Regions from separate parts of the Comamonas flocculans genome, predicted to be linked through region 1. Evidence: riboswitches for the same ligand, from Rfam matches in the RefSeq annotation. Region 1 holds a riboswitch; each other region holds the start of a gene.
The links. A riboswitch is a leader RNA that binds a small molecule or an ion and turns the genes downstream of it on or off. The one in region 1 is predicted to bind thiamine pyrophosphate.
Positions count from the first base shown of each region.

Region 1 (7,439 bases):
GGCAGCACCTTGAAGCCGTCCTCGACCAACGCGTGGGCGGCGTCGACGAGCTGCAGGGTGTCGGGCTGCAGGGTGTAGTCGTCGCCTATCACTTCCAGCTTGATCCAGGGCGTGGCGAAGACTTCGCGCGCCATCTGGGCGGTGGTGATCGCTTCCTGCGCGCTGCGGCAACCGGCGGTATTGGGCAGCACCCTGCAGCCCATCTGCTGCAGCAGTTGCCAGAAACCACGGCCTGAATCCGGCTTGGCGCCCTGGCGGCGCAGCGACGCGGTGAGCATGGCCGGGCGCGCACGCGCCACGGCCGCCTGCAGGATGGCGGGCGAGGGGTAGCGCGAGGTGCCCAGCAGCAGGCGGCTGGAGAAATGCTCGCCGTAGAGCACGAGCGCGTCGTCGGGGGAGGCGGGGTGGGACATGGCTCAACCGCCCGTCACGGGCGCAATGATTTCGATCTGGTCGCCGGCGCGCAGAGGCTGGCTGGCCCAGGCCGACTGGGGAATGAACTGGAGGTTGACCGCGACCGCAAAGGGCGGCGTGGGCGCGAGGTGGGCGATGGCGTCACTCACACGGGCGCCTTCGGGCAGTTCGGCGCTCTGGCCGTTCAAGGTGACTTTCATGGCGATGTCTCCGGCCCCATTTGCAGGCGCAGGCCGAATTGCGCAGCCAGGCTGGAGCGCCCTTCGCGGATGAACTGCAGCGCCACGTCCAGCAGGGCGGGCGCGATCAGGTAGCCGTGGCGGTACAGGCCGTTGATCTGCAGCGTGCGCGCGGCCGGCATGCGCAGCGCCGGGTTGTTGTCGGGCAACGCCGGGCGGCACTGCGTGGCGACTTCGAGGATGCGCGCCTGGGCAAAGCCGCTGTGCAGCGCGTAGGCGGCGCTCAGCAGCTCCAGCACGGACTGCACGCTGGCGGGGGAGAGGTCGTCGGACTCGATTTCGGTCGCGCCGATGACGAACACGTGCTCCTGCCTGGGCACGACGTAGACCGCGTAGCGCGGGTGCACCAGGCGCGTGGGCCGCGCCAGCGTGACCTCGGGCGCGTGCACGCGCACGACTTCGCCGCGCACGCCGCGCAGTGCGGGCCAGTCGGCGCGTGCGCCCAGACCGCGGCAGTCGAGCAGCAGGTCGGGCTGGCCGGGGCTGCCCGGCGCAAAGTCCGCCAGCGCCTTGCGGCTGTGCCAGTGTGTCGCCACGCCCAGTTCCTGCATGCGGGTGGCCAGCGCGGCCAGCAGCTGGCGGTTGTCCAGCTGGCCTTCGCCCGGCAGGTACAGGCCGGCGTGAAAGCGCCCGGCCAGCGCCGGCTCGTGCCGCGCGATGCCGGCTGCATCCAGCATCTGCGCGGCGGGCAGATCGGGCAGCAGCGCCTGGGTGCGCGCCAGCTTGTCCCGCAGGCGGGCGGCCTCGGCGCCGTCCTGCCAGTGCCAGACGATGAGCGTGCCGTTTTGCTGCAAGAACACCGGCCGGCCCAAATCGCCGAGCAGCTCGGGCCAGCGGCGCATGCCGTACCGCCCCATGCGCACGACGGCGGGCTCGCTCACCGCGGCCTCGGCCAGCGGGGCCAGCATGGCGGCAGCCACGCGCGCGGCCGATGCTTCGCCTTCGGGGCCGCCGGCGTCGTGCACTTGCACGCTCCAGCCCTCGCGCGCCAGAGCGACGGCCAGCAGGCGGCCCATCAGGCCGGCGCCCAGAATGGCGATGCGGCCGTGGCCAGGGGAGAGGGCGGGCAAGTACATCGTGTCCATGGATGGTCAAATCCGGGGACAAGACGGCGCGCTGCGAAGCCCCCCCGGGCAGGCAGGGCCTGGATCGGGTGATGGAGCGCCCTGCGCTTCAGGGAATTCATCGGCCCCGGCGCCTGGGCCGACCGGGACACCCTCGTTTCGTCGAAAAGCGGGCTTTGGAGCAAGGGCTCTGCCGCGCCGCGTCCCGGGGCCGCCTGCGGGCTTGCCCGATAATTTGCCGCCATGACGCAAGCCGCACCCACCCCCGCCGCGCCGCGCTACGTGCGCGTGCTCTCCATCGCCGGCTCGGACAGCGGCGGCGGCGCCGGCATCCAGGCCGACCTCAAGACCTTCAGCGCGCTGGGCTGCTACGGCATGACGGCGATCACCGCGATCACCGCGCAGAACACCCAGGGCGTGCGCGCCATCCATGCGGTGCCGGCGCAGATGGTGCGCGAGCAGATCGACGCGGTGGTGCAGGACATCGGCGTGGACGCGGTCAAGATCGGCATGCTGGCCACGCCCGAGGTGGTGCGCGTGGTGGCCGACGCCATCCGCCGCCACGGCCTGCGCCGCGTGGTGCTGGACCCGGTGATGGTGGCCACCAGCGGCGACCGCCTGATAGCGCGCGAGACGGTGGATGCGCTGGTGGCCGAGCTGTTCGCGCTGGCCGAGGTGATCACGCCCAACCTGGACGAGGCCGCGCTGCTGCTGGGCCACGGCATCGACGGCGTGCCGGCGCTCTCCAGTGCGGCGCAGGCGCTGCGCGCGCTGGGCGCGCCGGCGGTGCTGCTCAAGGGCGGGCATCTGCCCGGCGACTGGGTGGTGGACGTGCTGGCGACGGCCGATGGCCGCCAAGAGCGGCTGGAGTCGGCGCGCATCGCCACGCACAACGGCCACGGCACGGGCTGCACGCTGTCGTCGGCGATTGCCGCCTTCCTCGCCCAGGGCCAGCCGCTGGCGCAGGCGGTGCGCCACGCGCGCGGCTACATCCTGGGCGCGATCACCGCGGGGGCCCGGGTGCGCACCGGCCAGGGGCACGGGCCGCTGAACCACGCTTATGCGCCGCGGCTTCAGCATATCGTGCAGACTAGCTGATTGATAGCTGCTGGCGCAGGCCAGCAAAGGGTTTGCGATAGTTTTCATTTGTAAAACCTTGGCTGGAAAGCGCTGGCAGCTCTCATTTTGTTGGGCGCCGGGTCAGCAGCGCGAGCACGAAGCACAGCGCCAGCGTGGGCAGCGCCGAGCTGCCCAGCGCCGGCAGGAAGCGCGGCGCCGCGTGGTAGAAGGCGATGCCCACGAGCCAGATCAGCGTTGCGCCCCAGTGCACGGCGCGCGCCCGCGACAGCAGTGCGGCCGCCGGCACGCCAAAGGCCAGGCGGCCCAGGATCACCCCGAACAGCGGCACGAAGACCGAGCTGAGCAGCAGCAAGAAGGGCTCCAGGCTGTGCATCGGCAGCACCAGCGCAAAGCCGGTGCAGGCCAGCGCCATCACCACGCCCCAGCGGCGGATGCTCCAGCGCGGCTGCAGGCTGTGCAGCGACACCGAGCCGGAATAGGCGTCGCCGTAGGCGTTGTCGATCTCGTCGATCAGGATCAGCGACAGCGCGATCAGGCCGCCCTGGGCCAGCAGCAGCGCGGTCACCAGGTTTTCGCTGGGCAGCACCAGCGCCACCAGCACGCCCAGGCCATAGCACCAGATGTTGGCGATCGCGTAGCCCAGCCAGGTGCCGTGCAGCGTGCTGCGCCCGCTCCTGCCGTGGCGCGCGTAGTCGGCCACCAGCGGCAGCCAGGACACCGGCATGGCGATCACCAGGTCGATGGCTGACAGCGCGCCCATGCTCCCGTCGCCGCTGCGCTCCCACAGCGCGCTCAAGCCCTGCGCCTGCGCCATGCCGGAAAACTGCCAGCTCAGCCACAACAGCGACAGCACCACCAGCGGCAGCGCGATGCGCGCGATCAGCTTGCGCACCAGCGCCACCATCGAGCCGCTGATGAGCGCCAGCACCACCGCGCCCCAGGCGAGCGTGGCCAGCAGCGGCCCCTGGCTGCTGGTGAGCATGCCCGCCTGCCGGCCGATGGCGACGGTGGCGTCGCGCATCACCACCAGCTCGAACGCACCCCAGCCCAGCAGCTGCACGATGTTGAGCACGATGGGCAGGCTGGCAAAGCGCCGGCCATAGACCACGTGCATCAGCCCGGCGCTGGCCAGGCCGCTGTCGCAGCCGAGCTTGCCGACCCAGCCCAGCAGCCCCGCGCCGATGAGGGAGCCGACGACGATGGCCGCCAGCGCCTCGCGCGTGCTCAGCGCCGGTATCAGGTAGGCGCCCACCTGCATTACCAGCAGGCCCACGCCCAGGCTGAACCACAGCGAGGCGTGGTCGCGCCAGCCAAAGGCGCGTGCGCCGCTGGCCAGCGGTGTCAGGGCTTCATTGTTTGCCGCGCGGGCGGGTGATGGTGTGCTCACTGGCATGCTCCTTGTGCGTGCGCGCGGGCAGCCGCACAAGAAAGCAGTGGCGAAGAATTCGCAGCCGTGTCGTGAGCGTGCTTCCCTGCGCGAGGATGATCTCAATCAGGTTCAAAGGGACTGTCTCAGCCGATCGCTCGGCACCCCCAGCAGCGGCCGATTGTAGGCCAGTGGCGCAGCGCGCCGTCAGCGCTCCAGGTATTTGAGCTTTTCGCGCACGCCGTTCCATTCGTCGGCGTCCGGCATGGGTTCGTGGCGCCGCGCCAGGGTCTTCCAGCCCGGCGCGTTGGTCAGCTCGGCGTTGAGCGCGATGAAGTGCTGCTCATCGGCCGGCACATCCTCTTCCGCAAAGATGGCATTGGCCGGGCACTCGGGCACGCAGACGGCGCAGTCTATGCACTCGTCCGGGTTGATCACGAGCATGTTGGGCCCTTCGACGAAGCAGTCGACCGGGCAAACGTCCACACAGTCGGTGTATTTGCACTTGATGCAGTTGTCGGAGACGACGTGGGTCATGGCACTACCAGCAAGGGGGAACGAATCAACGCTCTGATTTTAGGTGGCGCTGGCAGGGGCCGGCCGCGGGCCGTCCCTATCAGCGCAATGGAAAAAGAGTGAAGCGGCTTCTCAATGCAGCTGCGCGGCGCGCTTCCAGGCCTGGGCCGCGGCGCTCGCGTCGCCGCGTCGCTCGGCCAGCTCGGCCAGCTGGCACCAGGCGCGCGCGCGCAGGCCGGCGGCGCTGGCGTTCTGGCCGGCGTCGCTGTAGAGCTGCTCGGCCTTGCCCCACAGCTGCATGTGCCGGCAGGCGCTGGCCGCCAGGTATTGCAGCGCGGCGTCGCGTGGTTGGGCGCGCTGGCGCGCCTCGATCAGGCCGAGCCAGTGGCCGTCCATGCCGTCCAGCCCGGCTTCCAGAGCCAGCGCCAGCTTGTGGCGCTGGTGTTCCTGCAGCGTGTCGTACTGCTCCCAGGCGGGCAGCAGCCACTGGCGGGCCTGGGCTGCGCTGCCACCGAGCTGCAGATGGCGCCGGGCGGCGTGGATGGCCACTTCGGGCATGGTGCGCTCCTGCGGCTCCAGCGCCTGCCAGGCGCCGTGCAGCTGGCTGTCGTCGCGGGCCTCGTCCAGCAGCGCCGTGGCCAGCGTACGCACCAGCGTGGCCGCGACCTCGGGCGAGAAGGCGCGGTGCTTGGCCAGCAGGCGGGCGGTTTCCAGCGCGTCGCGCGTGCGCCCGGCCAGGCGGGCGGCCTTCAGCCGCGTGCGCAGCGCCAGCGTGCGCCGCGCCGCGCCCTGGGGCAGGGCGGCCAGGCGCTCCAGCGCGCCTTCGGCGTCGCGCTCGTCCAGCAGCCAGCGCGCCGAGCGCAGCTGCACGCCCTCGCGCAGCTCCTGCCCGGCGCTGTCGGGGTGTTCACCCAGCGCCTCCAGCGCCAGCGCCAGGTGCTCGGAGCGGCCGCTGCGGTCCTGCAGCGCGTGCGAGCTTTCGGCCGCCACCACGTGCGCCAGCGTGCGCAGCTGGCCGCCGTGCGGGGGCGGGTTGTCCGCCGCGGCCAGCGCCTCCTGCTGGACCAGTGCCGCCTGCGCGGCCTTGCGCGCACGCACGAAGCGCCCGGCCAGCAGCTGCGCGATGGCGTCGAGCATCGCGCCGTGCATCGCGCGCTCTTTCTGCTGCTGGCGCCAGCGCCGCGCCTGGCGCGGCAGCTCGCGCAGCGCCGACAGGCCGTGCAGCGCGCCGTAGATCAGCAAGATGCCGGCAAACAGCAGCACCAGCACCAGGTTCAGTGACAGGTCGATGCGCCAGGGCGGCCAGAACACGGTGACCGTGCCCTGGTTGTTGCCCGCAAACACCGCGACCGCGACGGCCGCGCCAAACAGTGCCAGGAACCACAGTGCCGCGCGCATGTCCGCTCCCGCTCAGCGACCGGCCGCCGCGGTGGCGAGCGCGGAATAGGTGTCGGTGGGTTGGGGGATTTCGGTGTCGTGCAGGTTGGCCTGCAGTTGCTGCAGCGCGGCAAGAAAGCCCTGGGAGCGCCGCCCGCTCGCGTCGAAGTAGCGCACGAAGCCGCGCTGCGCCGCGGCCAGCTCGGTGCGTGCGTTGTCCAGGCGCCGCGCGAGGATGCTCAGGCGCGCATTGGCCAGTTGCAGCTTCAGGTTCTGGCGCAGGAACCAGGCCTGCTCGGGCGCCAGCAGCACCGCGTCGGGCCGGTCCACGCGGCTGATGCGCACCAGGCTCAGCGCCTGGTCGCGCACGCCGCTCCACAGGGTCTGCAGCGCCGCCTGCCAGGCCGGCCGGGCGCTGGCGGCATCGGCGCCCGCGCGGGTGACGGAGGCCCCCGCGGGGCGCATGTCGCTGGCCAGGGCCACGTCGTTGCTCAGCGCAAGCTCGTCGACCTGGCGCACCAGGTTGTCCAGGCGCCCGAGCAGCCCGGCGGTGTCGGTGACCCTGGCGCGCTCCAGGTTTTCGGTGTCCTGCTCCAGCGCGCGCAGCACCGGCGCCAGGCGCGGCTGGGCGGCGCGCTCCACGCGCTGGTGGGCGTTTTTCATCGCGCCGACCAGCGGCTGCAGGCTGCCGGTGAGCTCGGCCTGCTGCTGCGCCAGCGCGATGCTGGCCTGCACGTCGGCGATCAGGTTTTCGTCGCGCGTGCGCGACAGGCTTTGCGTGAGCTCCTCGAGCTGGCTGCGCTGCAGCGCCACCTCGGCCACGCGCGACTCCATCACACTCATGCGGGCGCTGGCGTCGCGCGCCTGGTCCTGCGCCTCGCGCGCCAGGGTGCGCGCCTCGGTGGCCTGTGCGCCGGCGTCGGCGCTCTGGCGCGCCAGCTGCTCCTGAATGTTGGACAGGCGCTGCCAGAGCATGCCCGACATGACCAGTGCCGCCAGCGCCACGAGAGCCAGCACGCTGGTGAGCAGCGCGCCGGCGCGGGACGGCGCGGCGGCGGCCGGAGGCTGCGGCGCCACGGGCACCGCATCACCGGCGGGAAGGGAAGGGTGCTCAGTGCTCATGCCAGGATTTTATCGATGCCGCCACGTCGGCCAGCGCCGGGCGGCAGTCGCGCACCTGGGCGAAGCCCGCCCGGCGCGCGGCCTCGGCGATGCGCGGATGGGTGGCCAGGGCGCGCGCGCCGCTCCAGTCCTGCCCTGGCGCCAGCGCCGGCAGGTGGGCCAGCGCCTCGCTGCTGCTGAACAGCCACAGCGAGCCGTCGCCCGCGGCGGCGCGGGCCAGGGCCTGCGCGCTCTCGTCCAGCGGCGGGGCACAGCGCTCGT
Region 1 covers NZ_CP042344.1:2,881,416-2,888,854, forward strand. Annotated here, with positions in the region: gene FOZ74_RS13760 (thiazole synthase) at 1-413, opposite strand, end outside; gene thiS (sulfur carrier protein ThiS) at 417-614, opposite strand; gene FOZ74_RS13770 (FAD-dependent oxidoreductase) at 611-1,729, opposite strand; gene thiD (bifunctional hydroxymethylpyrimidine kinase/phosphomethylpyrimidine kinase) at 1,961-2,815, shown strand; gene FOZ74_RS13780 (purine-cytosine permease family protein) at 2,898-4,184, opposite strand; TPP riboswitch at 4,250-4,342, opposite strand; gene fdxA (ferredoxin FdxA) at 4,371-4,700, opposite strand; gene FOZ74_RS13790 (heme biosynthesis protein HemY) at 4,812-6,077, opposite strand; gene FOZ74_RS13795 (uroporphyrinogen-III C-methyltransferase) at 6,090-7,178, opposite strand; gene FOZ74_RS13800 (uroporphyrinogen-III synthase) at 7,168-7,439, opposite strand, start outside.

Region 2 (7,439 bases), 1.6 Mb from region 1:
TCATCGGCACGCAAAAAAACGGACCATTCGATGTACCGGGCGATGTCGCGCGCGCGTGGCTGGCCTTGCCCAATCCGCATGGGCAATCCAACGCCATCGTCGTTCGCCCGTGGGCCAACGGCCTCGATATCACAAGGCGCCCGCAAGACCGTTGGGTGATCGACTTTGGCGTGGACATGCCGCAAGACCAGGCGGCGTTGTTTGAAACGCCGTTTCAACACGTGCTGACGCACGTCAAGCCCACCCGCGTGAACGTCAGGCGAGACTGGCACCGGACGAACTGGTGGTTGTTCGGCGACTCTCGCCCCGGGCTGCGCAAGCTGGCCGCGAACATCGAGCGCTTGATCGTCACGCCCATGGTCGCCAAGCACCGCCTGTTCGCGTGGCTGCCCGCGTGCCAAATTCCAGAGAACCTTTGCGTCGCCATCGCCCGCGCCGACGACACCACCTTCGGCATCCTGCACAGCCGCATGCACGAGCTCTGGTCGCTGCGCATGGGCACCTCGTTGGAAGACCGCCCGCGCTACACCCCCACCACCTGCTTTGAAACCTTCCCCTTCCCCGTCGGCCTCGCGCCCGCAGACACCGCCCACCAGCGCACCGAGCCCATCGAAGGCGGCGCGCTGATCCCCGCCGACCTGCCTGAAGTTCCTTTCGAGAATTTCAAGCCAAATCAGCCTCCAGCCCTTGCCAGTCAAGCGCAACCAGCTATCAATTCAAAATCACCCGCAACCGCCCCGGCGACGCTGCGCGAACACGCCTGCGCCATCGCCTGCGCCGCGCACCGGCTCGACGCGCTGCGCAGAAACTGGCTCAACCCGCCCGAATGGACTCAGGGCCTGCCCGAGGTGGTGCCGCTGGGCATGAGCACCTCGCCCTACCCCGACCGCATGGCGCCGCGCCCCGGCCTCTCTGAAGCCGACGCCAAGGCGCTCAAGGCGCGCACGCTGACGAAGCTCTACAACCTGCGCCCCGCCTGGCTCGCGCAGGCGCACGCGCAACTCGATGCTGCCGTGGCCGCCGTCTACGGCTGGACGGACTGGCGCAACGACATGCCTGACGAGGACATCCTGCGCCGACTGCTGGCGCTGAACCGGCAGCGCACCCAAACCGAAAGTGCGCCATGACCCGCCCCCGCCCCGCAACGCCTTCCGAAATCGGAGACGGCGAAGACCATCAGGTTGATGTGCACGATCCGCAGGTGCCACCCGCGCTGCGCCGCGACGTGCTGGCGATGATGCAGCCGGGCGATACGCTGTGGCGCTGCCCGCGCCTGGGGGCCCGGCGTGGAGGCTTCGGGTTTTTTGGCACTGCTCGGCAGGACGTGGTGATCGAGTGGTGGTTGCTGGACGCCCAGGGCGAGCTGATCGAGGCGTTCTGGGAAGAATCCTGAGCCCAAACCCGGCGGTTGACCGGCAGGTGGCGTTCAGCCCCAGGCCGCGCGCAGCCGCCGCGTCGCCGCCGCCACATCCGGCTGGCCGCAGATGGCCGATACCACCGCCACGCCCGCCGCGCCGCAGCGGCGCACCTGCGCCACGCGGCCGATGTCGATACCGCCAATCGCCACGCAGGGCCAGGGGCTGGCGCGGGCGATGTCGGCCAGAACTTCGGGGCCGCCGGCGGGCGCCGCATCGGGCTTGGTCTGCTGCGCCCAGACCGGGCCCACGCCCAGGTAGTCCAGCGTGCCTGCGGGCAGCGCCAACGCGGCCTGCAAGTGGGCCGGTGTCTGCACCGACAGGCCGAGCCAGCGCGCAGGGCCGATCAGGCGGCGCGCCTGCACCGCACCCATGTCCCCCTGGCCCACGTGCGCGCCATCGGCACCGATCTCGGCCACCAGGTGCACGCGGTCATTCACGATCAGCGGCACGCCGCTGCCTGCCAGCACCTGCGCCAGCGCGCGCCCGAGCGCGACGAATTCGGCATCGCTGCCGTGCGGCTCGCGCAGCTGCACCAGCGTCGCGCCCGCCGCGACGGCCTCGGCCACGGTACGCGCGACGCCGTGGGCGCCGCACAGGCCAGTGTCGGTGATGAGGTACAGCCGCAGGTCGAGCGGCGCGCGCGCCGGTGCGGTCATGCGAGCTTCAGGCGCGCGGCCAGCGCCTCGGGCGTGAGCGCATGCAGCTCGTCGAGCAGCGCCACGGCAAAACTGCCCGGGCCGTGGCTGGACTGCGCCGCCCCGTCCGCCGCCACGGTCAGCAGCGCGGTGGCTGCCGCAGCCGCCAGCAGCGCATCGCCCGTGACGCCCGCAAACGCCGCCATCAACGCACCCAGCGCACAGCCCGCGCCGGTCACGCGCGTGAGGAGCGGGTGGCCATTGGCGATGCGCACCAGCCGCTGGCCATCGGTGATCTGGTCGACGGCGCCGCTCACCGCCACCACGCAGGCGTGCGTGCGCGCGAGCATCACGGCGGCATCGACCGCCTGGTCGGCTGCGGCGGTGGATTCCACGCCCTTGCCGCCCTGGCCGCCGGCGAGCGCCAGGATTTCCGAGCCGTTGCCACGCACAACGGCCGGGTGGTGCGCGCCCAACAGCTCCAGCGCGATGGAGGTGCGCCAGGGCACGGCGCCCGCGGCCACGGGGTCGAGCACCCAGGGCACGCCTGCGCCCTCTGCCCCGCGCACCGCCGCGCGCATGGCTTGTGCGGTCTCCTCGTACGGCGTGCCCAGGTTGACCAGCACGCCGGCGCTGATCGCGGCAAAGCCCTCGGCCTCGCGCGCGTTGTCCACCATGGCAGGGGCGCAGCCAGCCGCCAGCAGCGCGTTGGCGGTGAAGTTGGCGACGACGATGTTGGTCAGGCACTGCACCAGCGGCGCGCGCTCGCGCAGGGCGTGCAAGGCATCGGCAAACTGCCGCGGCTGCAGGGAATCGAAAGACGGGGAGGGGCTCATGAGGACGTTCCTACGCCAGGATGATCTGGATCAGGTTCAACGGGTGTGCTCTCAGCACGGACCAGCTCCGTGCACCCCGCGTCAAAGGGGCGATCTTAGTGCAGTGTGCTTCGGCGCAGTGCGCGGTCAGACACCCGCTTCCAGCAGCGCGGCCAATTGCCCGAGCGCCTGCCCCACCGGCTGGCGCAGCTTCAGTGCCAGCAATTCATCGGCACGCGTGCGCCCCAGATTGACCGCGGCAAGGGGCTTGCCCCATTCGGCGGCGGCCCGGGCGAAGCGATAGCCGGAAAACACCATGAGGGAGGAACCGGCGACGAGCAGCGCGTCGGCCTCGCGCAGCGCGGCCATCGCTGCCTGCACCCGCTCGCGCGGCACGCTTTCACCAAAGAACACCACGTCGGGCTTGAGCACGCCGCTGCCGCAGGCCGGGCAGGCGGGCACCACGAAGCTGGAAAAGTCCAGTCCCTCCAGACAGGCGTCGCCGTCGGGGGCGCTACGCACGTCGGGTGGCAGGTGCGCCGGCAACCAGCCGCGATTGGCGGACTGCAGCCGAGCCTGGAAATCCGCACGGGCCAGCGTGTGGCCGCAGGTCAGACAGCGCACCGCGTCCAGCCGGCCATGCAGGTCAATGACCCGTCGGCTGCCAGCCGCCTGGTGCAGGCCGTCCACGTTCTGCGTGACCAGCAGAGCCACCCGCCCCGCCGCCTCCAGCTGCGCCAGCGCCACGTGCGCGGGGCCGGGGCGGCTGGCGGCGATGCGCGGCCAGCCGACCAGGGAGCGCGCCCAGTAGCGCTGACGCGCCGCCGCCTCGCGCGTGAAGGCCTGGAAACTCATGGGCGCGGGACGCTTCCATTGGCCCTGCAGATCGCGGTAGTCGGGGATGCCGCTTTCGGTGCTGCAGCCGGCTCCGGTCAGCACCACGAGGCGCGGATGGCGCCGCAGCAGTGCGGCCAGCGCCTGCACGTCGTCGGACATCGCCGAGGCGGCGCGCTCAGCGCGCGCCCTGCCCCTGGGCCGGCGCGTACTGGCGCGCCCATTCCAGAAAGGCGTCCAGCGGCATCGGGCGCGCCCAGTGGTAGCCCTGCTGCAGCGCGCAGCCCAGGCGCTGCAGCTCGCACGCCTGCTCGGCGGTTTCCACCCCTTCGCCTATCACCTCGCAATGGAAGGCCTGCGCCAGGCCGATGATGCTCTGCACGATGGTCATGTCGTCGGGGTCGCTGAGCATGTCGCGGATGAAGCTCTGGTCGATCTTGAGCGCGTCCATGGGCAGGCGGCGCAGGTAGGTCAGCGACGAATAGCCGGTGCCGAAGTCGTCCAGCGCCACGCGCATGCCCTTGGCGCGCAGGCGCGTGAGCTCGGCCGAGACGTGCTCGATGTTGTAGAGCGCGGCGCTTTCGATGATCTCCAGCTCGATCAGCGAAGCATCCACCTGCGGATAGCGCTCCAGGCACTGCAGCACCCACTGTGCAAAGCCTTCGTGCTGCAGGTACTGGGCGGAGATGTTCACGCTCAGCGCCAGCGGCCAGCCGGCGGCCTGCAGGCGGCCGATGCAGCGCAGGGCCTCGTCGAAGACCCAGCGATCGAAGGCGATCTCCAGCGCGCTGCCGGCCAGTGCGGGCAGGAAGGCGGCCGGCGAGAGCACGCCGTCCTGCGGATGGTTCCAGCGGATCAGGCATTCGGCGCCGACGATCTGGCGCGTGCCCACGTGCACCTTGGGTTGCAGATAGAGCGCGAACTCGCGCCGCTGCAGCGCCTGCTCCAAGTGCTGCAGCCGCGCCTGCTGCTCCTGCTGGTCGCGCGCGTGCAGCGCGTCGAAGCTGCAAAAACGGTTGCGCCCGGCCTGCTTGGCCTGGTACATGGCCTGGTCGGCGTGGCGCAGCAGGGTGTCGGCGTCGGCGTCGGGCGTGTCCAGCGGGTACAGCGTGTAGCCCATGCTGGCGGTGACGCGCACCTGGTGCACGCCGAGCATGTAGGGGCGACACAGCCGCTGCATCAGCTGGCGCAGCTTGCGTTCGCAGTCGCCGCGGCTGTTCAGGCCGGGCAACAGGATGATGAATTCATCGCCCCCCAGACGCGCGGTGCGGTCGCCGCTGCGCAGCGCAGCGCCCAGGCGCCGCGCCACGCCCACCAGCAGCTGGTCGCCGACGTCGTGGCCCAGCGTGTCGTTGACCGGCTTGAAGCGGTCCAGGTCCAGGTAGACCACGCCCAGCAGGGAGCCGCTGCGCCGCGCCAGCGCCATTTCCTCCTGCAGGTGCTGGGCCAGCTTGAGCCGGTTGGGCAGCTGCGTGAGCACGTCGTAGTGCGCCAGGTGGCGCAGCTGCTCCTGCTGCTCGAGCTGCTGCGTCACGTCCAGGCTCACGCCCAGCATGCGCAGGCCGGGGCCCTGGCCGTCGGGCCGCACGATCTTGCCCAGATTGCGTATCCAGCGCACCGCGCCGCTGCCCAGCACCACGCGCCAGGTCTGGTCGAAGGGCTGCGTCGGGTGTTCGCCATGGGCCTGCGCCGCCTGCTCTATGGCTTGCAGGTCGGCCTCGGTGATGCCGCTGCTGCAGGCCGGCCAGGCCCAGGGGCCGCGCCCCGGCGCAAGGCCGTGCATGGCGCGCCAGCGCTCATCGCCGGTGATCTGGCCGCTGACCAGGTCCCAGTCCCACAGACCCAGTGCCGCGGCCGAGACGGTCAGTGACAGCAGCTCCTCGCGCTCGCGGATGCGCTTTTCGTTGCGGATGCGCTCGGTCACGTCGTGCGCGGAGAACAGCCAGCAGGGCTCCCCGTGGTAGTCGAGCTCGCGTATCGACTGCACCACGGTGCGCTGCTGGCCGCCGCGGATGTAGAGCTTGATCTCGTGGTTGTCCAGCTGGCCCTTGGCATCGATGGCGGCGATCATGCGCGCGCGGTCCTCGGGGTCGTACAGGCCCATCTCGATCGCGCTCAGGCCGCTGGTCTCTTCCTGGTGGATGCCGGTCATCGCCTCCCAGGCGGGGTTGACCAGCAGGTATTTGTTGTCGCTGCGCCGCGAGATGCCCATGGGCAGCGGCACCATGCGAAAGATGTGCGAGAGATGGCGTTCGGACTCGCGCAGCTGTTCTTCGCGCCGACGCGCCTCATCGATGTCCTGCAGGATGCCGCGCAGGCAGCGCACGCGCCCGTTTTCCAGCGCCGGCTCGGCGGCCACCAGCACCCACAACAGGCGCCCGTCGGCGCGCAGGATCTGCAGCGGCATGGACCATGACGCCCCCGCACGCAGGCCGCTCAGCAGGCGCGCACGCAGCTCGGCGCGCCAGGGCGGCGCCACATGGGTGTCGATGAGCCCGGCATCGACCGGGCTGCCCGGCGCCAGGCCCAGCAGGGTATTGCAGGTGTCGGTCCAGAGCGTGACACCCCGGCCCGTGGTGATCTCCCAAACGCCCAGGCCCGCCATGCGCCCGGCCTGCTGCAGCAGCGCGAGCAGCGCCTGCCTGCGACCACCGCGCGCTGGCGCGTCGGGGCCGTCGTCGGCAGGCGGCGGCAACGGTGCATCGCTCATGGCTGCTCAGGATACCAACGACCGCCGGCGTTTGCCAGAGCACAAACACCGACCGGAGGCCATCGCCCGCGCCAGGCGGCGCACTAGCCCCTGGCGGCCTCGCCCTGCGCCACTCGGGCGAGCTGCTGCGCCAGGCGCGCCAGCGCGAGCCAGGGGTCGGAAGGCCAGTCGGGTATCTTCAAACCCTTGACGATGCCGTCCACGCGGTGCGCGGACATCAAGAGCTGCGCCAGGCGCCGCGCGCTCAGTCGCGGCAGCAGGCGCTCGTACAGGCGCTCCTTCTTGCCCCAGACGCGCGCCTCGCGCAGCGCGGCGCCCAGGGGGCGGCCGGCGTCGATGGCGGCGCGCACCCGCGCAAGCTGGCGGATGTCCTCGGCCAGCGCCCAGTGCACCAGCACCTCGGCCTCGCCTTCGGCGCGCAGGCCGTCGAGCATGCGCTGCACCCGCCCCACCTGCCCGGCGAGCACCGCTTCGGCAAGCTGGAACACGTCGTAGCGCGCGACGTTGAGCACGGCGGATTCGACCTGTCCGGCCGAAAGTTCGCCCGGCGGATACAGCAGTGCGAGCTTCTGGATTTCCTGGTGCGCCGCCAGCAGATTGCCCTCGACGCGGTCGGCGAAGAATTGCAGCGTGTGCTGGCCCTCGCTGCCGGCCGCCACGCGCTGGCCCTGGACGGCCAGGCGCTCGGCGATCCAGCGCGGCAGCTGCTCGCGCGCGATGGGCTCGATGGCGATGCCGACGCCGGCGGCTTCCAGCGCGCTGAACCAGGCGCTGGTGCGCGTGGCCTTGTCCAGGCGCGGCAGGCTGATCAGGGTGAGCGTGCTGTCGTTGCCCTGCGCGGCGGCAGCGATCTGTTGCAACGCGGCCGATCCGTCCTTGCCCGGCTTGCCGCCGGGAATGCGCAGCTCGATAACCTGCTTGTCGGCAAACAGGCTCAAGCTGCCGCCCGCCGCAAGCACCGCACCCCAATCGAAGTGCGCACCGCTCACGGTGAAGCTGCTGCGCTCGGCATAGCCCTGCGCGCGTG
Region 2 covers NZ_CP042344.1:1,331,251-1,338,689, forward strand. Annotated here, with positions in the region: gene FOZ74_RS16295 (class I SAM-dependent DNA methyltransferase) at 1-1,127, shown strand, start outside; gene FOZ74_RS06475 (hypothetical protein) at 1,124-1,393, shown strand; gene thiE (thiamine phosphate synthase) at 1,427-2,074, opposite strand; gene thiM (hydroxyethylthiazole kinase) at 2,071-2,889, opposite strand; TPP riboswitch at 2,880-2,978, opposite strand; gene FOZ74_RS06490 (NAD-dependent protein deacetylase) at 3,016-3,864, opposite strand; gene FOZ74_RS06495 (sensor domain-containing protein) at 3,881-6,412, opposite strand; gene holA (DNA polymerase III subunit delta) at 6,496-7,439, opposite strand, start outside.
Region 2: linked by a shared signal. The riboswitch ahead of thiM (hydroxyethylthiazole kinase) and the one ahead of FOZ74_RS13780 (purine-cytosine permease family protein) in region 1 are both predicted to bind thiamine pyrophosphate.

Region 3 (7,439 bases), 1.2 Mb from region 1:
CCTGCCGCGATGGCGGCGTGGATGCGGGCGATGGCGGCGTCGAACGCGGCGCGCTCGCTCTCGTTTGCCCATTGAATCTGGTACGGCGCCGATGCGTCGCCGGATGCGGCCTCGTCGGGCCAGGACTGCGGCCCGTCGTGCACGGCAAACCAGGCGAGCGGCCCGTCGGGCGCATGCGCCGTGAGCGCCGCATCGAAGGCCGCTGCGGCTTCGTAGCGCAGGTAACCCACGCACCAGCGGCCCTGGCGCGCGGCCGCGTCCACCGCGCGCAGCAGCGCGCGCACCTCGCCCGGCGCGTGCGCCACCAGCACCTCGCGCGGCGGGCCGAACGCGGCGCGCAGGCGCGGCGCATCGGGCACCAAAGGCTGGGTGAAGTCGATGCGTGCGGACGGAAAATTTTGAGTCAAATCGGCCTCTAGCCCTTGCCCATCAAGCGCGAACAGCTATTAATAACAGAGTAAAAATCAAGCCGCGCCGATACCGGCGACGAGCGCGCCGGGCGCATGGCCCTGCTTGAGCCCGGCGGTGAAGGCCAGCATGCGGTCGATGGGCACGCGCGCGCGCAGGCCCAGCGCCGGGTCGACGTGGACTTCGCCGCTGCCCGTCTGAAGCGCCCGCGCCACGCCCGCCAGGCTGTTCATCGCCATCCACGGGCAGTGCGCGCAGCTCTTGCAGGTGGCGCCGTTGCCCGCCGTCGGCGCCTCGATGAAGACCTTGCCCGGATTGCGTGCGCGCAACTGGTGCATCAGGCCGATGTCGGTGGCGACGATGAACTCGGGCGCCTGCATGCGCGCGGCGGCCGCGAGGATGGCCGAGGTCGAGCCCACCGCATCGGCCAGCGCGATGACGGCGGGGGGCGACTCGGGATGCACGAGTATCTTGGCGCGCGGGTGCTGCTCCTTCATCAGTTCAAGCTCGACGGCCTTGAATTCGTCGTGCACGATGCAGGCGCCGTTCCACATCACCATGTCGGCGCCGGTTTCGCGGCGGATGTATTCGCCCAGGTGCCGGTCGGGCGCCCAGAGGATTTTCTGCCCGGCCGCCGAGAGCGCGCGCACGATGTCGAGCGCGCAGCTTGACGTGACCAGCCAGTCCGAGCGCGCCTTCACCGCCGCGCTGGTGTTGGCGTAGACCACCACGGTGCGCTCGGGGTGCGCGTCGCAGAATTCGGAAAATGCGTCTATCGGGCAGCCCAGGTCGAGCGAGCAGGTGGCGTCCAGGTCGGGCATCAAGACGCGCTTGTCCGGCGAGAGGATCTTGGCCGTCTCGCCCATGAAGCGCACGCCCGAGACGACGAGCGTCTGCGCGGCGTGGTCGCGCCCGAAGCGCGCCATCTCCAGCGAATCGCTGACGATGCCGCCGGTTTCCTCGGCCAGTTCCTGCAGGTCGGGGTGCACGTAGTAGTGCGAGACCATCACCGCGTTCTTCTCGCGCAGCAGGCGGCGGATGCGCTCCTTCGTTGCATCGCGCTCCTCGGGCGTGAGCTCGGGTGGCACGCGCGCCCAGGCGCGGCGCGTGTCGCAGGCGGAAAGCGCCTCCGTCGCCCGTTGCACGTCGAGCGCCACGGGCTGCTCGTATTCCACGTCGATCAGGTGTTCGCTCATGCCGTCAATCCTTCATCAGGCGCCAGGAAAAATCGGTCGCCTTCACGTCCTTGGTCAGCGCGCCGATCGAGATGCGATCGACCCCGGTCTCGGCCAGCGCGCGCAGGCCGCCGAGCGTCACGCCGCCGGAGATTTCCAGCACCGCCGCGCGCGTGCCAAGCGCCCGGTTGCGCCGCACCGCCTCGTGCAGCGTGGGCAGGTCCATGTTGTCCAGCAGCACCATTTGCGCACCGTGAGCCAGGGCTTCGTCCAGTTGCGCCAGCGTCTCGACCTCGATCTCGATGAACTTGGCTTGCTCGCCCTGCGCGCGCGCGGTCGCCAGCGCCTGCGCCACGCCACCGGCCGCGGCGATGTGGTTCTCCTTGATCAGGATGGCGTCGAACAGCCCGATGCGGTGGTTCACCCCGCCGCCCACGCCCACCGCGTATTTCTGCGCCAGGCGCAGGCCGGGCAGGGTCTTGCGCGTATCGACGATGCGCGCCGCCGTGCCTTTGACGGCCGCCACGTATTGCCCGGTGCGCGTGGCCACGCCGCTCAAGAGTTGCAGGAAGTTCAGCGCCGTGCGCTCGGCCGTGAGCAGTGCGCGCGCATTGCCAGTCACTTCGATCACGAAGCTGCCTGCGCGGCAGCGCGCGCCTTCGCCTGCCAGGCGGGTGATGCGCGCTTGCGGCTCCATCTGGCGCACCACGGCCTCGAACCACGGCAGGCCGCAGAGCAGCGCGTCTTCGCGCAGCAGCACGCGCGCGGTGGCGGTTTGGTCGGGGGCGATGAGCGCGGCGGTCAGGTCGCCGCCGCCCACGTCCTCGGCCAGCGCGCGGCGGGCGTCGCTTGCGGCCAGATCGGTCAGTTCGGCCGGATTCAAGCGCCAGTGCGGTGTATCGTTCATGTCGGATGGATCATGGCGGGGCCGTTCCCCAAGGGCGGGCATTGTGCCTCGCTCCCGGGCAAGGCCGTGAGGGCGGCTCAACTCCCCGCTTCAGGCGCGGGCACGTAGAGCGAGCCGCCGCCGCGCTTGAACTCGTCGGCCTTGGCGGCCAGCCCGTCGGCGATCGCCTCGCCATCGGCCAGGCCCTTGGCGGCGGCGTATTCGCGCACCTCCTGCGTGATCTTCATCGAGCAGAACTTGGGGCCGCACATGCTGCAAAAGTGCGCCACCTTGGCTGAATCCTTGGGCAGCGTCTCGTCGTGAAAGGCCAGCGCCGTCTCGGGGTCGAGCGAGAGGTTGAACTGGTCGAGCCAGCGAAATTCGAAGCGCGCCTGGGAGAGCGCATCGTCGCGCGAGCGCGCGCCGGGGTGGCCCTTGGCCACGTCGGCCGCGTGCGCCGCGATCTTGTAGGCAATGATGCCCTGCCTGACGTCGTCGCGATCGGGCAGCCCCAGGTGCTCCTTGGGTGTGACGTAGCACAGCATGGCCGTGCCCATCCAGCCGATCATCGCCGCGCCGATGGCGCTGGCGATGTGGTCGTAACCCGGCGAGCAATCGATGGTGAGCGGCCCGAGCGTGTAGAACGGCGCCTCGTGGCAGGTCTTGAGCTGCTCGCTCATGTTGGCCTCGATCAGGTGCATGGGCACGTGGCCCGGGCCCTCGATCATGGTCTGCACGTCGTGCTTCCAGGCGATGTGCGTCAGGTCGCCCAGCGTGCGCAGCTCGGCGAACTGCGCCTCGTCGTTGGCATCGGCGGTGCAGCCCGGGCGCAGGCCGTCGCCCAGGCTGAAGGCCACGTCGTAGCGCTTCATGATGTCGCAGATGTCTTCAAAGTGCGTGTAGAGGAAGCTCTCCTGGTGGTGCGCCATGCACCACTTGGCCATGATGGAGCCGCCGCGCGAGACGATGCCGGTGCGCCTGCGCGCCGTCAGGTGAATGAACGCCAGGCGCACGCCCGCGTGGATGGTGAAGTAGTCCACGCCCTGCTCGGCCTGCTCTACCAGCGTGTCGCGAAACACCTCCCAGGTGAGGTCCTCGGCGATGCCGCCCACTTTCTCCAGCGCCTGATAGATCGGCACGGTGCCGATCGGCACGGGGCTGTTGCGCACGATCCAGTCGCGCGTGGTGTGGATGTTCTTGCCGGTCGAAAGATCCATCACGTTGTCCGCGCCCCAGCGCGTGGCCCAGACGAGTTTTTCCACCTCTTGCTCGATGCTGGAGGTGACGGCCGAGTTGCCGATGTTGGCGTTGATCTTCACGAGGAAGTTGCGCCCGATGGCCATAGGCTCGACCTCGGGGTGGTTGATGTTGGCCGGGATGATGGCTCTGCCGCGCGCGACTTCATCGCGCACGAATTCGGGCGTGATCACTGGCGGCAGGCTCGCGCCCAGCGGGTGGCCGGCCAGGCGCCGCTCGCGCGCGGCGTCCGAGAGGTAGGCGCGCATCCATTCGCGCTTGCCGTTCTCGCGCAGCGCGACGTATTCCATCTCGGGCGTGACGATGCCGCGCCTTGCGTAGTGCATCTGCGTGACATTGGCGCCGCTCCTTGCGCGCCGGGGCTGGCGCTGCAAGCCCGCGGCCTGCTCGCGCAGCGCGGCAAGCTGCCCGGCGGTCTCGTCCTTGCGCCCATCATCGATCGCCTCGGGCGCGCGGCCCGCGTAGCTTTCGGTGTCGCCGCGCTCGGCGATCCAGGCACCGCGCACGCTGGGCAGGCCACGTCTCACGTCGATGGTCACGGCCGGGTCGGTGTACGGCCCGGAGGTGTCATAGACGCTGACGGTCTCGCCATTGGTCAGGCGAATGTCGCGCACCGGCACGCGCAGGTCGGCACGGCTGCCGGGGATGTAGGCCTTGCTGGAGGAGGGAAAGGGCTCGCGTGCGCGGGCGAGCAATTGCGGGAAAGAATCGGGAGCGTTCATGGGCGGTGCATTCCTCAAAAATGGATGGAATGCTCCGCAATCGGTGGGCATGCGCGCATGCGCCCAAGGCGCACGGTACATGTTCACTGCAGCTCTTCTTACGCTGGTACTAACCAGATCAAGTTCGCGGTTCCAGTGGGTAGGCCCACCATCTCAGCACGCCTGTCTCGTGCACCCCGGAGCGGGCGCGAGTATAGGCGACGGCGGGCAGTTCCTGCCCCCGCCGGTTGCGCACCGCCTGCCGGGCCGATCAGAACGACACCGTTGCCGACAGTCGGAAGGTGCGCGGTGCGCCAGGCATCACGAAGCCGTCGCCAAAGGTGCCTATCCAGTAGTTGCGGTCGGCCAGGTTTTGCACGCTGGCGTTCAGGCGCAGGGGCATGCCGGACAGCCTGGTCGCGTAGCTGGCGTTCAGGTCCAGCCGGCTCCAGGCGGGCATGCGCAGTTTGTTGCCCGAATCGGCCCATTGCGCGCCGGTGTGGATCACGCGCGCGCCGAGCTTGAGGCCCTGCACGGGGGTTTGCCAGTCCAGGCCGATGCGCGCGCGCCATTCAGGGGTGCCGAAGGTGTCACGCCCGGTGTTGCGCTGCTGCGAGCGGATGTGGGTGATGCCGCCGAGCAGCGAGACGTTTTGGGTCAGCATGCCGTACACGCTCCATTCCAGGCCCTGCAGGCGCTGCACGCCGGCGTCGGCCAGCAGGGGCAGGGCCGCGCCCGCATCCACGCTGATGAAGGAGGGACGCTTGATCCGGAAGGCGCTGATGGTGTGCGTGAGCTCGCCGGCCTGCAGCTTCACGCCCAGCTCCATCTGTTTGGTGACCCGGGGAGCCAGGGCTTCGCCCGCATTGGCGTAGGTGGGGCCGACGACCTGGCCGGGCTCCAGCCCCTCGGTGTAGTTGCCGAACAGCGAGACGCCATCGCCCCAGGGCTGCACCACGGCCGCGAGCATGGGGGAGAAGCGGCTTTTGCCGTAATCGGAAGCCTTGCCGCCAACCAGCGGGGTCTTCACGCCCTGGTGGCGTGCGCCCACGGTCAGCTGCACAGTGTCATGTGCAAAGCCCATGGTGTCGGCCACGGCGAAGGAGCGGAACGCGTTCTTCGTCGTGTAGCCGCCCCAGGCCGGCGCGGCGGGGAAGACCGGCGTCACCGGGTCGTACAGGTTGGTGTCGTAGCAGTAGTTGCAGGCGGTGTTGTACGAGCCCTCTTCGTGCTTGAGCACGTTGGCCGAAAGCTGCAGGCGGTGGCGCACGGCGCCGGTGTCAAATTTGCCGATGACTCCGGCCTCTGCCGTGCGCCTTTCGGATGCGGCGTGCACGTGGTAGATCGCGCCGCGCGTGCCGCCGTCGGCGCCGGTGACGAAGGCGCGGGTGCCGAACAGCAGGCCCTGGCCATCGGCCTCGGAGCCGCCCACGGCCAGATAGCCCTGCCAGTCGGGCGTGAAATCGAACTCCGCGCGGGCCAGCGCGCCGCGGTTGCCGTACTTGCCGTGCGTGCCGCGGAACATGTTGGTGTCGCCCTGGGGCGCAGCGAGCAGGCGGCCCACGCCGGGAATCGCCGCGTTGCCCAGGAAGTTGAACATGCCGGGGCTGCCGTTGTCGATCTGGTTCTCGCTGTCGTACACGTCCAGCGAGAAGCGCGCGCGCTCGCCCAGGTAGTCCAGCGCCAGCGCGCCGACGCGGCGCTTTTGCGTCTCGTCCCGGGCGCCCATCTCGCCCGCGCCATACACGCCGTTGAAGCGCAGCCCCCAGCGCTGCTCCTCGCCAAAGCGCCGGCCCACGTCGGCATGGGCCTGAAAGTACGCGTGCGTGCCGTAGGTCAGCGTCAGGTCGGCCACCGGTTCGGCCAGTGCGCGCTTGGTCACCATGTTGACCGTGCCCGCCACGCTGGAAGCCGGCGGCATGCCCGAAAGCAGCACGTTGGGGCCGCGCAGCACCTCGATGCGCTCGAACATCTCCACCGGCACCGCATTGGCCGGGGCAATGCCGTACAGGCCGTTGGTGGCGATGTCCATCGCGCCCATGTCCAGGCCGCGCAGGTTGAAGTTCTGCAGCAGGTGGTACTTGTTGGTGGTGAAGACCACGGCGGGGTCGTTCTCCAGCACGTCCTGCAGCGTCAGCGCCGACCAGTCCTCGGCCAGCTCGCGCGTGTAGGCGTTGACGTGCACGGGTGCCTCCATGATGGATGTGGCCCCCAGGATGCCCAGGCGCGCGCCGGAGGCGGCCTTGTGGCCGGGTGCGCGCAGCGGCAGGTCTTCGCGCTCGTACTTGCTGCGCACGGTGAGCGCGGGCAGCGCCGGGGTCTGGGCAGCGTCCTGGCGCGGCGCAGGCACCGCCGTCTGGGCCTGCAGCGCGGAGCTGGTGCCGGCGGCCAGAAGCAGCGCCATCAGGGTGTTCAGCCGCCATGTGCGGGCGGGGGTTTTCGTGCTCATGGTGAGGTCCTTTTCTTGAAAGCTGCAAAGGCGGGAATCAGTGCGCATCGGGGATGTCGAGGGTGTCGGAGGTGGGCGGCAGTTCCTGCCACTGCACGGCCAGCGGGTTCTTGCGCGAGAACAGCCTCAGGTGCTCGTCGATCACCGCGCACACGCGCGCCAGCGCCTCGGGGTCGGGTGCGCTGCAGGCGAAGTGCAGCGCCTCATCGTCGGCACGCAGCTCGCACTGCCCCCAGGGGAACCGGGCATGGCCCTGGAAGGCGCTGTACTGCACGCTGATCTTGCGGTTGAAGTGGTAGCACAGGCGCTGCAGCCAGCGGCTGGCTTCGGTGGTGGCGACATGGCCGTGGGTGTGGTTCATCGTGGGTCTTCGTCGGGAATGGCGAGGGCGCTGTCGGCCAGCACCAGCGGATGGCCGCGCGAGCAGCGCTCGACGCGCGCCTGCACGCCGTAGGCCGCGCGCAGCAGCTCGGGGGTCAGCACCCCGGCGGGGCGGCCGGCGGCCAGCATTCGGGCGTGTGGCCGGCCCGGGCCCAGCACCACCACCTGCTGGCAAAAGCGCA
Region 3 covers NZ_CP042344.1:1,727,317-1,734,755, forward strand. Annotated here, with positions in the region: gene FOZ74_RS08385 (chorismate-binding protein) at 1-407, opposite strand, end outside; gene nadA (quinolinate synthase NadA) at 465-1,604, opposite strand; gene nadC (carboxylating nicotinate-nucleotide diphosphorylase) at 1,609-2,490, opposite strand; gene thiC (phosphomethylpyrimidine synthase ThiC) at 2,568-4,448, opposite strand; TPP riboswitch at 4,527-4,637, opposite strand; gene FOZ74_RS08405 (TonB-dependent receptor) at 4,699-6,876, opposite strand; gene FOZ74_RS08410 (DUF2218 domain-containing protein) at 6,914-7,237, opposite strand; gene FOZ74_RS08415 (ABC transporter ATP-binding protein) at 7,234-7,439, opposite strand, start outside.
Region 3: linked by a shared signal. The riboswitch ahead of thiC (phosphomethylpyrimidine synthase ThiC) and the one ahead of FOZ74_RS13780 (purine-cytosine permease family protein) in region 1 are both predicted to bind thiamine pyrophosphate.